Regions from separate parts of the Serratia sp. AR11 genome, predicted to be linked through region 2. Evidence: predicted binding sites of a transcription regulator. Region 2 holds the regulator's gene; each other region holds the start of a gene.

Region 1 (4,164 bases), 970 kb from region 2:
CACCATTATGCCTTTGCCGGCTTGGGCTACCATTCGCCGAATATGGAGCTGAGTCTGCAGCAGCATTTGCAGCGCAAGGCTACGGGTTTTGCCCAGGAATCTATCGCGACCTTAATCCTCTCCGGCAAGTACGTGGGTTTCCTGCCCGACCACTATGCGGCGTTTTTTGTCGCGCAGAATATGATGCGGGCCATCAAACCGGCGCTATTTCGTTACCATTGCGAGTATTCCAGCGTGCTGCGGCGTTCACCCAGCCCACAGCGGGTGGTCAAGCTGTTCCACGAATGCCTGCTGGCGACCCATGGAACAGCGTGATCAATCATGCGGTAGGGTTTATGCCCTGCCAAAAGCCCACGAAAACCATGGTGTAACCTCCTCGCAGGCGATTGAAATACAACCGGTTAACTGAGTGACACAGGGACATGAAAATGAACACGGGAAAAGTAAAGCTCTTCTCTACCGACAGAACCGACGTCTATTGTTTGACGGAGTATTTCGTCCCGGCGATGCAGACCTTCTTGCAGAGCAATAAACAGAAATTTGCGCCTTTTGAGCCATTACGCACTGAGGACTATTATTCCCACGCCAGTATCAGCCAGCGCATTGCCGCATCCTGGCCCGATTATCAGGATAAGAAATGCCTGCTGTTGGTTTTCTCATTAAAGGATTCCGATGAAATTGCAGGAAGCGTCAATTTTACCAACTTTGTCTACGGGGTCTTTCAGGCGGGCTATCTGGGATTCTCTCTTGACCAACAACATGAAGGACGAGGATTGATGTCTGAAGTGTTGGTGACTGCCCTCGATTATGTCCATCAGCAGTATGGCTTACACCGCATTATGGCCAATCACCTGGCGGATAATCAGCGCAGCAAAAATACGCTGGCGAAACTGGGTTTTGTACAAGAAGGCTTTGCGCGGTCTTATTTGAAAATCAACGGAAAATGGCAGGATCATGTACTGAATTCGTATGTTTTTCCGGTGAGCGAGCAGGAGTAAAAATGTTAAACAGCACCCGTCCTGGGTTTATTTGAAGCACGGACTTTTCAGGGGGCGTTGCCTGCTCGAACTGGAAATATACCGCCGTTACCTGTTGCGTAAAGAGGGTATTGCCGAGCAGGCGTTCGGTGCGACTAGCCTTTGAAAGGCAGTTTACTGGTCTTTCTTCTTGCCAAAAATCTTGATCAGCACGCCGACCAGGATGCCGATGGCGATGCCGGTGAAAATCCAACTGACGATACCCATTTCCCATCTCCCGCTATTACTTTGATCGAATTATATAATCATTCGACGTGGAAAGCGCCTTCGATCATCTGCTGCCGCTGCGGCGCGCTGTAGTCGATCAGCGAGTTTTTGCTGTTGGATTTTGCCAGCGTTACCGCCAGTTCGTCGGCGGTGATCGGCAGGTCGTCCTGCCAGAAACTGGCGATGGCGTTGCGGGTAATAAAGTCGATCAGATAGCGCTCAGGGCTGTCCTGTTGGTCGGGGAACAGGCGGGCGGCAAGTTCGGCCATCAGCGCTCGTTGCTGCGGTTGCTCGCTTTGCGCCAGCAGTTCGAGGAACGGCAACAGCAGGCGGCCGCAGACCTGGCCGTGGTGATAATCACGCAAGGCGCCTATCTCGCCGGCAATGCCGTGGATCACCCCCAGCCCGGCGGCGCTCAGCGTCAGCCCGCCAAGGTAGGAGGCCTGCAAAATATGCTCGCGAGCCTGGGCACTGCGGTTGAGTGCCGGCCAGGCGAGCAGGAAATGGCGAATGCCGGTCAGCGACATTTCACGCGTCATGGCGTTGGCGGTTTTGGACAAATAGGCTTCGAACAAATGGATGAAGGCGTCGATGGCGCAGTAGGCCAGCACCTTGTCCGGCGCACCCTCCAGCAGTTGCGGGTCCAGAATGGCGGTATGTGGCACAAAGTTGTTATGGCGCAGCGAGGCTTTCACCTTGCTCAATTGAGTGTCGGTGATCACCGCATTTTGCGTGACTTCGCTGCCGGTACCGGCGGTAGTTGGAATGGCGATCAGCGGCAGCGTGGCTCCGCTGATTTTGGTATCGCCGATCTTTTCCATATAGCGCAGAGTCGGCAGCGGGTGCTCCACCAGGGCAGCGAAAGCCTTGGCGGCATCCAGCACGCTGCCACCGCCGATGGCGACGACACGCTGGGCTTTTCCGCGCCAGCGTGCCACCCAGGCGTCTATCTCCTGCGGTGAGGCCTCGTGGCTGACGATCTCAGTGCCGATCAGCAGCGGCGTCAGCGCATCGGCCAGAGAAGAGTACACCGCGCCATTGAGGAATGAACGACAGCTAAACAGCAGCGTTGGCTGCGGTTCAGCGGTCAGTAGCGGGATCAGTTGGCTGATACTGCCGTGGCCGAACCAGGTATGGCGGTTGGCTATCGTCAGGCTGGTAGTCATGGTCTCTCCTTGGCGCGCGAAAACCCCAGCATAATCCAGCCTCTGTGGCTGAACCACTGCTTTTCACCGCCTGAAAGGCATTCCATTAATATATTAATCCTGAGTCGCTGAGTCAGACGGTAATAACCGGGCGAAGGTGTGATTTGTTTAACATGTAAACAATTGCGCTGTTGCATTTGGCGCTATTGAGTGTTTTCTATAACAAGTAGGCCACGGCGCAGCCGAAATAAAGTGATTGTTAATTTATTAATGATGGCGAGGCGAAGATGAATATTCAGGTCGAAAGATTATCAGCAGTGATCGATGCGGTAGCGACCCCGCGCTTCTATCCCAGCCTGCTGGCCTGGCTGGAAGGTTTCTTCGCCTTTGATAATGCCATTGTTTACGCCTTCGAACGCGGCCAGGCGCCACGCTGTCTGATCAAAACCGAGAAAGAAAACAGTGACGCGGTCAATCAACTCTACCAGCAGGGCGCTTACCTGCAGGATCCGTTTTATCAGGCGCTGAACGGCGGGGGATGCGGCGAGGTATTGACCCTGCGCCAACTGGCCCCCTGTGGTTTTTATCATACGGATTATTACCGTAATTTTTATCGCAAGACCGGCTGGCATGACGAAGCCGGTGTGCTGCTGCCGCTGACGACGGAGCGCGGGCTGGGGGTGTTTTTTGGTTCGGCGCGCCAGTCGGTGGGAGTACGTTCCCCGCAACTGGCGGACCTGCGTGATGCATTGGCGCTGTTGAAAAGCGTCGCTCGCCTGCATGGCGAAGTGCGGGTTGCGCCTGCCACGCCAGATCGGGTAACGGACAGTGCCGTACAGGCACGCTACCTGCTGACGCCACGCGAGCGCGAGATTGTGGATCTGATCCTCGACGGCTGCGGCTCGCAGCAGATCGCCGACCGGCTGTTTATCAGCCTGGGCACGGTAAAAAACCACCGCAAAAACATCTACAGCAAGCTGGATATTGGTTCGCAGGCCGAACTGTTCAGCCTGCTGCTGGCCACGCCGCTGCGTCGCAGCGCCTGAGTGTTAATTATTTGTTGCGAATGTCCCTAAGGGGACATGGTGGCCGCCCGGCCGCTTGCCGATAATCCGATGACAGAGCAGGGCATCGGGAGTGCGGCAGTGAATAATAATATCGAATCCTTAACCTATTACGCGGCAACCAAAAAGTACGATCTGCGCTTCCCGACGCTGGAAGAAGATCTGGACGTTGACGTGGTGATCATCGGCGGTGGCTTCTCCGGCATCAACACTGCGCTGGAGCTGGCGGAACGGGGCATCACCAATATCGCTATTCTGGAAGGCCGCCATTTGGGCTACGGCGGCACCGGACGCAACGGCGGGCAGGTGATGGCCGGCATCGGCCACGATCTGGAGAAGATCAAACGTCACGTCGGCCCGGCCGGGTTGGAAACCATCTTCAAAATCAGCAATCTCGGCGCCGGGATCATTTGCGAACGCATCAAAAAATACCAAATCGATGCCGATTTCTGCTTTGGCTACGGCTACCTCGGCAGCAATGCGCGTCAGGAGAAAACCCTGCGCAGTTGGTTGAAGGAGTTTAAGGCGGTCTCGCCGGATGAAGAGATCGAGCTCTATACCGGCGCCGAGGTGAAGCAGGTGGTGGGATCGGACGCTTACACCTGCGCATTGAAACACATGGGCGGCGGCCACGTACATTCGCTCAATCTGCTACTGGGCGAGGCCCAGGCGTTGAGTGGCTACGGCGTGAAAATCTTCGAAAACAGCAGT
Region 2 (4,164 bases):
GTTCAGCGCCAGTAATTGCAGGGTATAGACCGCCGTCACCGTAAAACCAATCACCGCCAATCCGTAATTTTTACGTGACACCATATAGGCCAGCAGCGTAATCACCAGCATCACGCTCAGGGTTTCGGCCTCGGGCAGTTGTAATTGCAGCAGACCGGCGGCGATCACCAGCCCGGCCAAAGTACCGAGCGCACGGTGTTGGATGCGCACCCGGGTGGCGTTGTAGCCGTTCTGGCTCACCAGCATGATGGTGAGCAGGATCCAGTAGGGTTTCGGCAGGTTGAAAATCATCCCCAGGCTGCTGCCTGCCGCCAGCGTGACGCCTAATCGTGCCGCATTACGCAGGGCATTGGATTTGAACGACAGATAACTGACCAGCGCCGGCCAAAACGGCAGGCGGTTTTGATTGGCCATCAGGTCACGCCGATAGAGTGGATGCTGAGTACGCAGCAGACGGGCGATGCGACTGAAGTGGTAGTAGCAGAACTGACCCACCGGATTATCCGGGTGCTGTGCCGCTACTTTTTCCAATGCTGCCAGTTCATTGCCCATATTGAAGCGCTGCGAATGCTGGTGATAGAGAATATCGTGCGCCACCGTGCGTAGCCGGCCGGCAATCACCTGTGCGTTGCGGCGGATAATCGCTTCGGCCTGGCTCTGTTCCACCAGCTTTTGTACTTCTTCCGGCAGGTGCAGGCTGACGGTGATGTGTTCCTGCAAATCCAGCGCGACCTGAAAGGTTCGTTGCAGACGTTTTTGCTCGAGGTTACTGGCGTGCGGCAGAAAGTTTAGCTGCTGATACAGCAGAGTAATCAGATCCATCACCTTTTGCTGACGAACCAACAACGGCGGTAACGCGGTCTGTGGATCGGTATGCTGGGTCAGCAGTGAGTATTTGGCCTCGAAGTAGTCCGCCAACTCCAGATAGAGCTGATTGAGCGACTCGCGCATCGGCTGCTCTTTCCACAGTTTGAACCAGAACCAGGTGAACAGCCCGTACCAGGCGGTGCCGACCACATATAACAGCGGCGCATGCCAAAGCGGTACTGAACCGGCCATGCTGAGGGAGAAGATGGCGGCAACCAGCGCAGCGGGCAGCAGACGGGCGTGTAACGGGCTGATTTCACCGCTGACGCCGAGCAGCAGCGCCAGGCCGAGCATCAGTATCGGCAGCGGCAACTGCCATAACAGGGCTTGCTGCAGTAACAAACTGCTGAGTGCGAACAGTGAACCGCCGACGATCAGGCGTTTGAAAAAACGTTTGTGAGGCGTGTCCAGCCCGGCGATGTTACAGCAGGCGGGAACCAGGGAAAATAGCAGGCCATATTGCAGTTGGCCTATCAGCAAGCCAAACAGTACCGGCAGGCAAAGCACCAGCGTTTGCCGCAGTGCGTAATTAACTTCCGGGTGGTAGATCAGTCGGCGCCACATGATGACTCGGGGCATAAAAAAACGGCGCGAATCATCGCGCCGTTTTTTCAGTGATTAACGCGTGCCGTAAACGACAATAGTTTTGCCGTGGGCGGAGATCAGGTTTTGATCTTCCAGCATTTTCAGAATACGACCCACGGTTTCACGTGAGCAACCGACGATCTGGCCAATTTCCTGGCGGGTAATTTTAATCTGCATACCATCCGGGTGGGTCATGGCATCAGGCTGTTTCGCCAGGTTCAGCAGGGTTTGCGCGATGCGGCCCGTAACGTCCAGGAAAGCAAGGTTACCCACTTTCTCAGATGTGATCTGCAGACGGTTTGCCATCTGAGCTGACAGGCGCATCAGGATGTCCGGGTTAACCTGAATCAACTGGCGGAATTTCTTATAGGAAATTTCAGCCACTTCACAGGCGGTTTTCGCCCTAACCCAGGCGCTACGCTCCTGACCTTCTTCAAATAATCCAAGCTCGCCGATGAAATCCCCCTGGTTAAGGTAGGACAGGATCATCTCTTTACCCTCTTCATCCTTAATCAGCACCGCGACGGAGCCTTTGACGATGTAGTAAAGCGTTTCAGCCTTTTCACCTTGGTGAATCAGCGTACTTTTGGATGGATATTTGTGGATATGGCAATGAGACAGGAACCATTCGAGAGTAGGGTCTGTTTGCGGTTTGCCGAGAACCATTCGCTGTTATCCTCTGTTGTTATCGCTGCCTTGTGTCACAGGGGTCAGAGTTCCCTGTAAAACGTGCTGTCGCCGTTCTTTTAATGGTGGCTGTCAGCAGGTTTTGAGGCGTGTCATAAATATACGCTGTCGCCCTAGCATATTAACTTGCCGGGAGAGCTGCAAGCTACATTCTGTTAACATACCGGTAAAGGAGCCTTTCCCTGGGAGTTTCCCTGAAATCAGTGTCCCGGAAAGATTTATTGCGGCTCTGTTTGTAGCACAGAGTGAGGCGGGTGTCTTGTGTTGTCTCGCTTCAGCATGATTAGCATCAGGTTCCGTTGCCAGTTTCTATGCGAAAGCGTAGTCTGATTTTAAGAAATTAACCGGAGTGACCAGTATGCAGGCAAGAGTTAAGTGGGTGGAAGGGTTGACGTTTCTGGGTGAATCCGCGTCTGGCCATCAGGTGCTGATGGACGGCAACGCCGGGGATAAAGCCCCCAGCCCAATGGAAATGGTACTGATGTCGGTGGGAGGTTGCAGCGCGATAGATGTGGTGTCGATCCTGCAAAAAGGACGTAACGATGTGCGCGACTGCGAGGTGAAATTAACCTCCGAGCGGCGTGAGGAGGCGCCACGACTGTTTACCCATATCAACCTGCATTTCATCGTCACCGGTAAAGATTTAAGTGACAAAATTGTCGAGCGCGCGGTGAATCTTTCCGCCGAGAAATACTGTTCGGTGTCATTGATGCTGAGCAAGGCTGCCAGCGTGACCCACAGCTTTGAGATCCGCGCAGTGTCCTGACGGATAAAGGAGCGCGGCTTGTTGCCGCGCTCCGGTAAGCTATTCGATTTTTTTGCCTTCCAGCAGTTGCTGCACCAGCGGCGCCATAATCAACTCCATCGCCAGCCCCATTTTGCCGCCCGGCACCACCAGCGTATTGATATGCGAGATAAAAGAACCCTGCAGCATCGCCAGCAGATAAGGGAAATCGATCTGATCCAGGCCGCGGAAGTGGATCACCACAAAGCTCTCGTCCAGCGAGGGGATCGCCTTGGCGGCGAACGGGTTGGAGGTATCTACCGTCGGCACCCGCTGGAAGTTGATATGGGTGCGGGAAAACTGCGGCGTGATGTAGTTGATGTAGTCTTCCATCGAACGTACCACCGAATCCATCACCGCTTCACGAGAGTGGCCGCGCTCGCCGGTATCGCGGATTAACTTTTGGATCCATTCCAGGTTAACGATAGGCACCACGCCGACCAGCAAATCGACATGCTTGGCCACGTCGTTGTGCTCGGTCACTACGCCGCCGTGCAGCCCTTCATAAAACAGCACGTCGGTCGGTGCCGGTAAGGCTTCCCACGGGGTAAAGGTACCGGGAACCTGGTTATAGGGTACCGCTTCATCGTAGGTGTGCAGATACTTGCGTGAACGGCCGGTGCCGTTGGTGCCGTACTCGCTAAAGCTTTGTTGCAGCAGGCCAAAGTCGTTGGCCTCGGGGCCGAAATAGCTGATATGACGGCCAAGATCGCGCGCTTTGCGGATCGCCGCGTCCATTTCCGGCCGGGTATAGCGATGGAAACTGTCGCCTTCCAGCTCCGCGGCGCGGATGTTCAACTGCTGAAAGATTTTACGGAACGCCACGCTGGTGGTGGTGGTGCCGGCACCGCTGGAGCCGGTCACTGCGATAACGGGATGTTTGGCGGACATGGTGATGGGTCACTCCGTGTTTAATGCGCCGGTGTCAGATATCATTATTGGTCTGTTTGACACCCTTTCGCCTAGGGCAAAATACTGCGCGTTGGTTTGCAATCCCTCATTGTTACCTGATTTTTTCCGTCAGTCATAGAACCGATAAGCACTAAATTTCTTCTTGTCCGGCGCGGAACTGCCCGCGCGGCATGATGTTGATGGTCTCATGCAGTTCTGACCACACCAGCAGCACCTCGCCGTTTTTCAGCTGGCGGCGCACGTCTTCCACTTTCTGTTCCAGCGAACGTTCATGCTCGCCGTAGTCGGTACCTTCGCGCAGCACAAAGGACTCGATCAGGCTATTGAGG
Region 3 (4,164 bases), 2.5 Mb from region 2:
CCTAATCCTCGCTCATTGGCCAGCCGCACGTCGTTATCTGCCCCCGCCGACGCCCCGTCAATGCGATAGACCGCCTGGCACTGAGCAATCAGCCGATGAGCCACCGGGTAGAGATACTCCTCGCAAATGGCATCGCCATGTTGGGTTGAACCGGCCGCCGCCGCCAGCGGTAACGCCAGCCATTCGCCAATTACCGGGACATGACCGCGCTGGTAGACCTCCAGCGCCGCCTGCTCCAACCGCTGTAAATTAGCAGCAATCCGCTGCGCGTCGCCATCGGTACCGCTCCGATAAGGGCCGGCAATCAAAATCAGTTGAGCTTTCATAACACATTCCTCAGGGTGTGATTCAGGGCGACAAACTGCAACAGCATGATGGTTTTGGCATCGACGATGGTCCCCTGCGCAATAGCGCTCAAGGCCTCTGTCAGTGGCAGTTCAATCACCTCCAGGTCTTCGCCTTCCGCTTCCACCCCGCCGCCATCACTGACCCGGTCGGCGGCATGGTATTCACCGACAAAGAAATGCAACTTCTCGGTGACGGAGCCTGGGCTCATATAGGCCTCAAACACCTTTTGCACGTTCTGCACGATATAGCCGGTTTCTTCTTCCGCTTCGGCGCGGATACGCTCTTCCGGCGAAGCATTGTCCAACAGACCGGCGGCAGCCTCGATCAGCATGCCGTCGTGGCCGTTGACGAACACCGGGAAGCGAAACTGACGCGTCAGCACTACCGTCTGCGCCTGCCGGTTAAACAGCAAAATGGTCGCGCCGTCACCGCGATCGTAGGTTTCGCGACTTTGCCGCTGCCATACGCCATCGCGGCGTAAAAAATCAAAGGTGGTTTTTTTCAGCAGATACCAGTCATCGGACAACACCCGGGTTTCGATAATGCGAACCCGTTCTTTGGTGGTTATCATGTTGGTCAACTCCAGGGTCAGGAAAGGAAATTGATACTATCGTGCAGTTTCGTGTATGATCAAGGCATTTCGTGCAGTGGAAATTTAACGGGAAAACACCATGCTCACCAGCCAACGTAAAAAAATCATTCTGGAAAAACTGGCCGAGGACGGACAGGTTGTGGCCAAACAGCTCAGTGAGATGTTCGGGTTATCCGAGGATACTCTGCGGCGTGACTTGCGTGAGCTGGACAGCGAAGGACTGTTGCAACGGGTACACGGCGGTGCGCTGCCGGTCTCCCCGGCGATTGCCACCTTTGCCGAAAGAAACGGGCAGGAATCCACCGCCAAGCGGGCGATTGCCAAAGCCGCGGCGGCCATGATCGCCCCCGGGCAGGTGGTGATTATTGATGGCGGTACCACCTCCGCAGAACTGGTGAAACACCTGCCACCCACGCTGGAAGCCACCATCGTCACCCACAGCCCCAGCGTGGCGGTCGGCCTGGTTGATCACCCCAAAGTTGAGGTGATCCTGATTGGTGGGCGGTTGTACAAACATTCGATTGTCAGCGTGGGCGCGGCGGCGGTTGAGGCGATGTCGCACATTCGCGCCGATCTCTACTTTATGGGCGTGACCGGCGTACACCCGACCGCCGGCCTGAGCACCGGCGATCTCGAAGAGGCCTATATCAAACGCGCTTTGGCAGCGCGCGCAGCCGAAACCGTAGTGTTGGCCTCTGCCGCCAAGCTGAATGCCGCCTCGCAGTATGCGATTGGCGATCTCAGCCTGGCACAGAGCATTATTGTCGAACGTTCGACCGACGCCACGCTGATTGCCCCGCTGGAACAGGCCGGGTTGACGGTAATCAAAGCCTGAGTGGCCTGCGCAATTAAATGACCTAATAAATACGTGGCTATTAAAACTTCCGCGTATTTATTATGGTTAATCTCCGCACGTCGGATAAAAATGCGAGAACAATCACACTTCATTAAACTTATTTCCTCCTGGCGAGTCACTTTCCCCTTGGCAAATAATTTCATAACAACTCAAATGTAACGTGATGATTATTAATAAATAGTGTTTAAATCCCGGTTATAGCCCCCAAATAAAAACGAGATCTCCCTCTCAAAAACCTCACCCATCATCAGCATATCAAGGTCATTCACGAAAATATTTGTGATTGTTTTGTGATATCGCCTGCAAATTTTAGCGATGCCAAAAATGACAATGAGCTCCACGGAACAGATTGGGAGCAGGCATATGAAAATCGGTGTGGTAATAAGCGGCGGCGACGTCACCGGTATCAATAACTTTATATTCCAGGTCGCGAGACTGACGCAGGCAGATATCATTCTGTTTAACGGCGGAATACCCGGATTATTGGCCAATCATCATCAAGCTATCAGTCATCGTGACCTGGTTGATTACGCTATTTCACCAATGCCAATAATGTCTTCCGGCCGCACGGCCAAAAAACTGGTCGCCAATGAATATGAAACCATCAGCAAACAGCTTAAGGCTTTGCACATTGATGTGCTTATTATGGCCGGTGGCGACGGTTCGCTACAGTTTTTAAATACCCTCAGTGAATTTGGCGTTAACTGTTTTGGCGTAGGCATGACCATCGACAATGATGTTTTTGGCAGCCTTTACAGCATTGGTTTTTCCACCGCCTGCGAACAGGTGATCAAAGAGGTTTCCAAACTGCGTAACACCGGGCGCGCCCTGCCCGGACGGGTGTTTATGATTGAACTGCTTGGCGGTTACTGCGGGGAACTGACGCTGCAGGCGGCGATCAAATCCAATGCCGACTTTGCCCTGATCCCGGAATGCCAATATGCCTTAAGCCAACTGGCAGATAAAATAAGCCAGCGACTGGAACAACAAAATAGCGTTATTATTTTATGTTCAGAAGGCTATACCAAAGAATATTCACCGGGTTTTCAGGGTGCCATCGACACCATGATTAAACAGCTTGAGCCAAAAATTGGTGTGCGCATCCGTAAAACCATTATGGGGTATGGCCTGCGCAATGGTGAGCCTACCTGTGAAGAGATTTATCAGGGCACTATTATGGCCAGCGAAGTGGTTCGCTGTATTCACTCCGGCATGAAAAACAAGGCGGTCATTATTAATTCCGCTAACCAACCCATCCCTATTGATTTAATCAGCATGCAAAAACGTTTGGTTGATACCGAAGGACACCATTATAAACTCGCCAGGCAATTAAATATAATCTGAGGAGAGACTCATGCTTAAAATACTGTGCGTATGTGGCTGTGGCCTCGGCTCCAGCTTTGCCATCGAAATGAGCGCAAGAGCGGTGCTGAAAAAATTAGAGATTGAGGCAGATATTGATCACACCACTATCTCTGAGGCCAGCGCCTTTAAATCAGACATTATTCTGACCCAAAAAACCTTCGCCGACATTTTAAATGCCGACGCCAGCGAAGAAGAAAAGAAACGGGTGATTATTCTCCACCGGCTCACCGATAAGGCGGAAATTGAGCAAAAGATTGTGGCCTTTTTGAAAGAGCGCGATATGAAGGAAGCCCACCATGAATAGCCTGATTGACTTTATCGTCAAGGACCTGCTCGGTCAGGCTTCGATCCTGATCGCCTTTATTGCCATGCTGGGGCTGATACTGCAGAAAAAATCCACCGGGAAAGTGGCCGAGGGCACCTTTAAAACCCTGTTGGGCTTTCTGATCATGATGGCGGGCATCAACATTATTGTCGGCGCCCTGACCTATTTGAACAGCATCTTCACCCACGGCTTCGGCATGACCGGCTACATCACCGACGTCGCCGCCATTGCTGGTCTGGCCAACCGCGAACTCGGCTCGGAAGTGGCGATGACGCTGATGGTGATATTCGCGGTGAATATCATTATTGCGCGTATCACCCCGTTCAAATACATCTTCCTGACCGGGCAAGCCTTGCTGTGGATGGCCACCATAGGGGCGGTGATCGGCTATAAAGCGGGGCTAACCGGCCTGCCACTGATCCTGACCGGTGGCATATTTGGCGGCGTGATGGCGGTGTTAATGCCGGCGTTGGCGCAGCCGGTGGTGCGCAAGATTACCGGTTCGGATGATGTCGCTTTGGGGCATTTCTGCACCATCGGCTATCTGGTGCAGGCGGCGGTCGCCAAAGTGGTCGGTAAAGGATCCCGCTCAACCGAAGATCTGGAACTGCCCGACAACTTCAAGTTCCTGCAGGACACCTACCTGTCGATGGCGGTGGTGATGATCCCGATGTATCT

What was found. The regulator CRP, encoded in region 2, controls carbon source genes, mostly activating them, when cyclic AMP is high. The targets are predictions, from matches to a motif close to ATGTGANNNNNNTCACAT.
Region 1: the regulator CRP is predicted to act here: its motif matches at 2,547-2,564, upstream of ACSOSI_RS02700 (iron-containing alcohol dehydrogenase).
Region 3: the regulator CRP is predicted to act here: its motif matches at 1,866-1,883, upstream of ACSOSI_RS12225 (6-phosphofructokinase).

The regions. Positions count from the first base shown of each region.
Region 1 is NZ_CM150739.1:575,965-580,128, forward strand. Features, by position in the region: gene ACSOSI_RS02690 (LysR family transcriptional regulator) at 1-315, shown strand, start outside; gene ACSOSI_RS02695 (GNAT family N-acetyltransferase) at 429-998, shown strand; gene ACSOSI_RS02700 (iron-containing alcohol dehydrogenase) at 1,283-2,410, opposite strand; gene ACSOSI_RS02705 (helix-turn-helix transcriptional regulator) at 2,677-3,435, shown strand; gene ACSOSI_RS02710 (NAD(P)/FAD-dependent oxidoreductase) at 3,535-4,164, shown strand, end outside.
Region 2 is NZ_CM150739.1:5,099,793-5,103,956, reverse strand. Features, by position in the region: gene ACSOSI_RS24155 (YccS/YhfK family putative transporter) at 1-1,431, opposite strand, end outside; gene crp (cAMP-activated global transcriptional regulator CRP) at 1,486-2,118, opposite strand; gene ACSOSI_RS24145 (OsmC family protein) at 2,498-2,905, shown strand; gene ACSOSI_RS24140 (phosphoribulokinase) at 2,945-3,814, opposite strand; gene ACSOSI_RS24135 (YheU family protein) at 3,966-4,164, opposite strand, start outside.
Region 3 is NZ_CM150739.1:2,557,643-2,561,806, reverse strand. Features, by position in the region: gene ACSOSI_RS12240 (NUDIX hydrolase) at 1-326, opposite strand, end outside; gene ACSOSI_RS12235 (NUDIX domain-containing protein) at 323-919, opposite strand; gene ACSOSI_RS12230 (DeoR/GlpR family DNA-binding transcription regulator) at 1,020-1,775, shown strand; gene ACSOSI_RS12225 (6-phosphofructokinase) at 2,160-3,140, shown strand; gene ACSOSI_RS12220 (PTS sugar transporter subunit IIB) at 3,151-3,465, shown strand; gene ACSOSI_RS12215 (PTS sugar transporter subunit IIC) at 3,458-4,164, shown strand, end outside.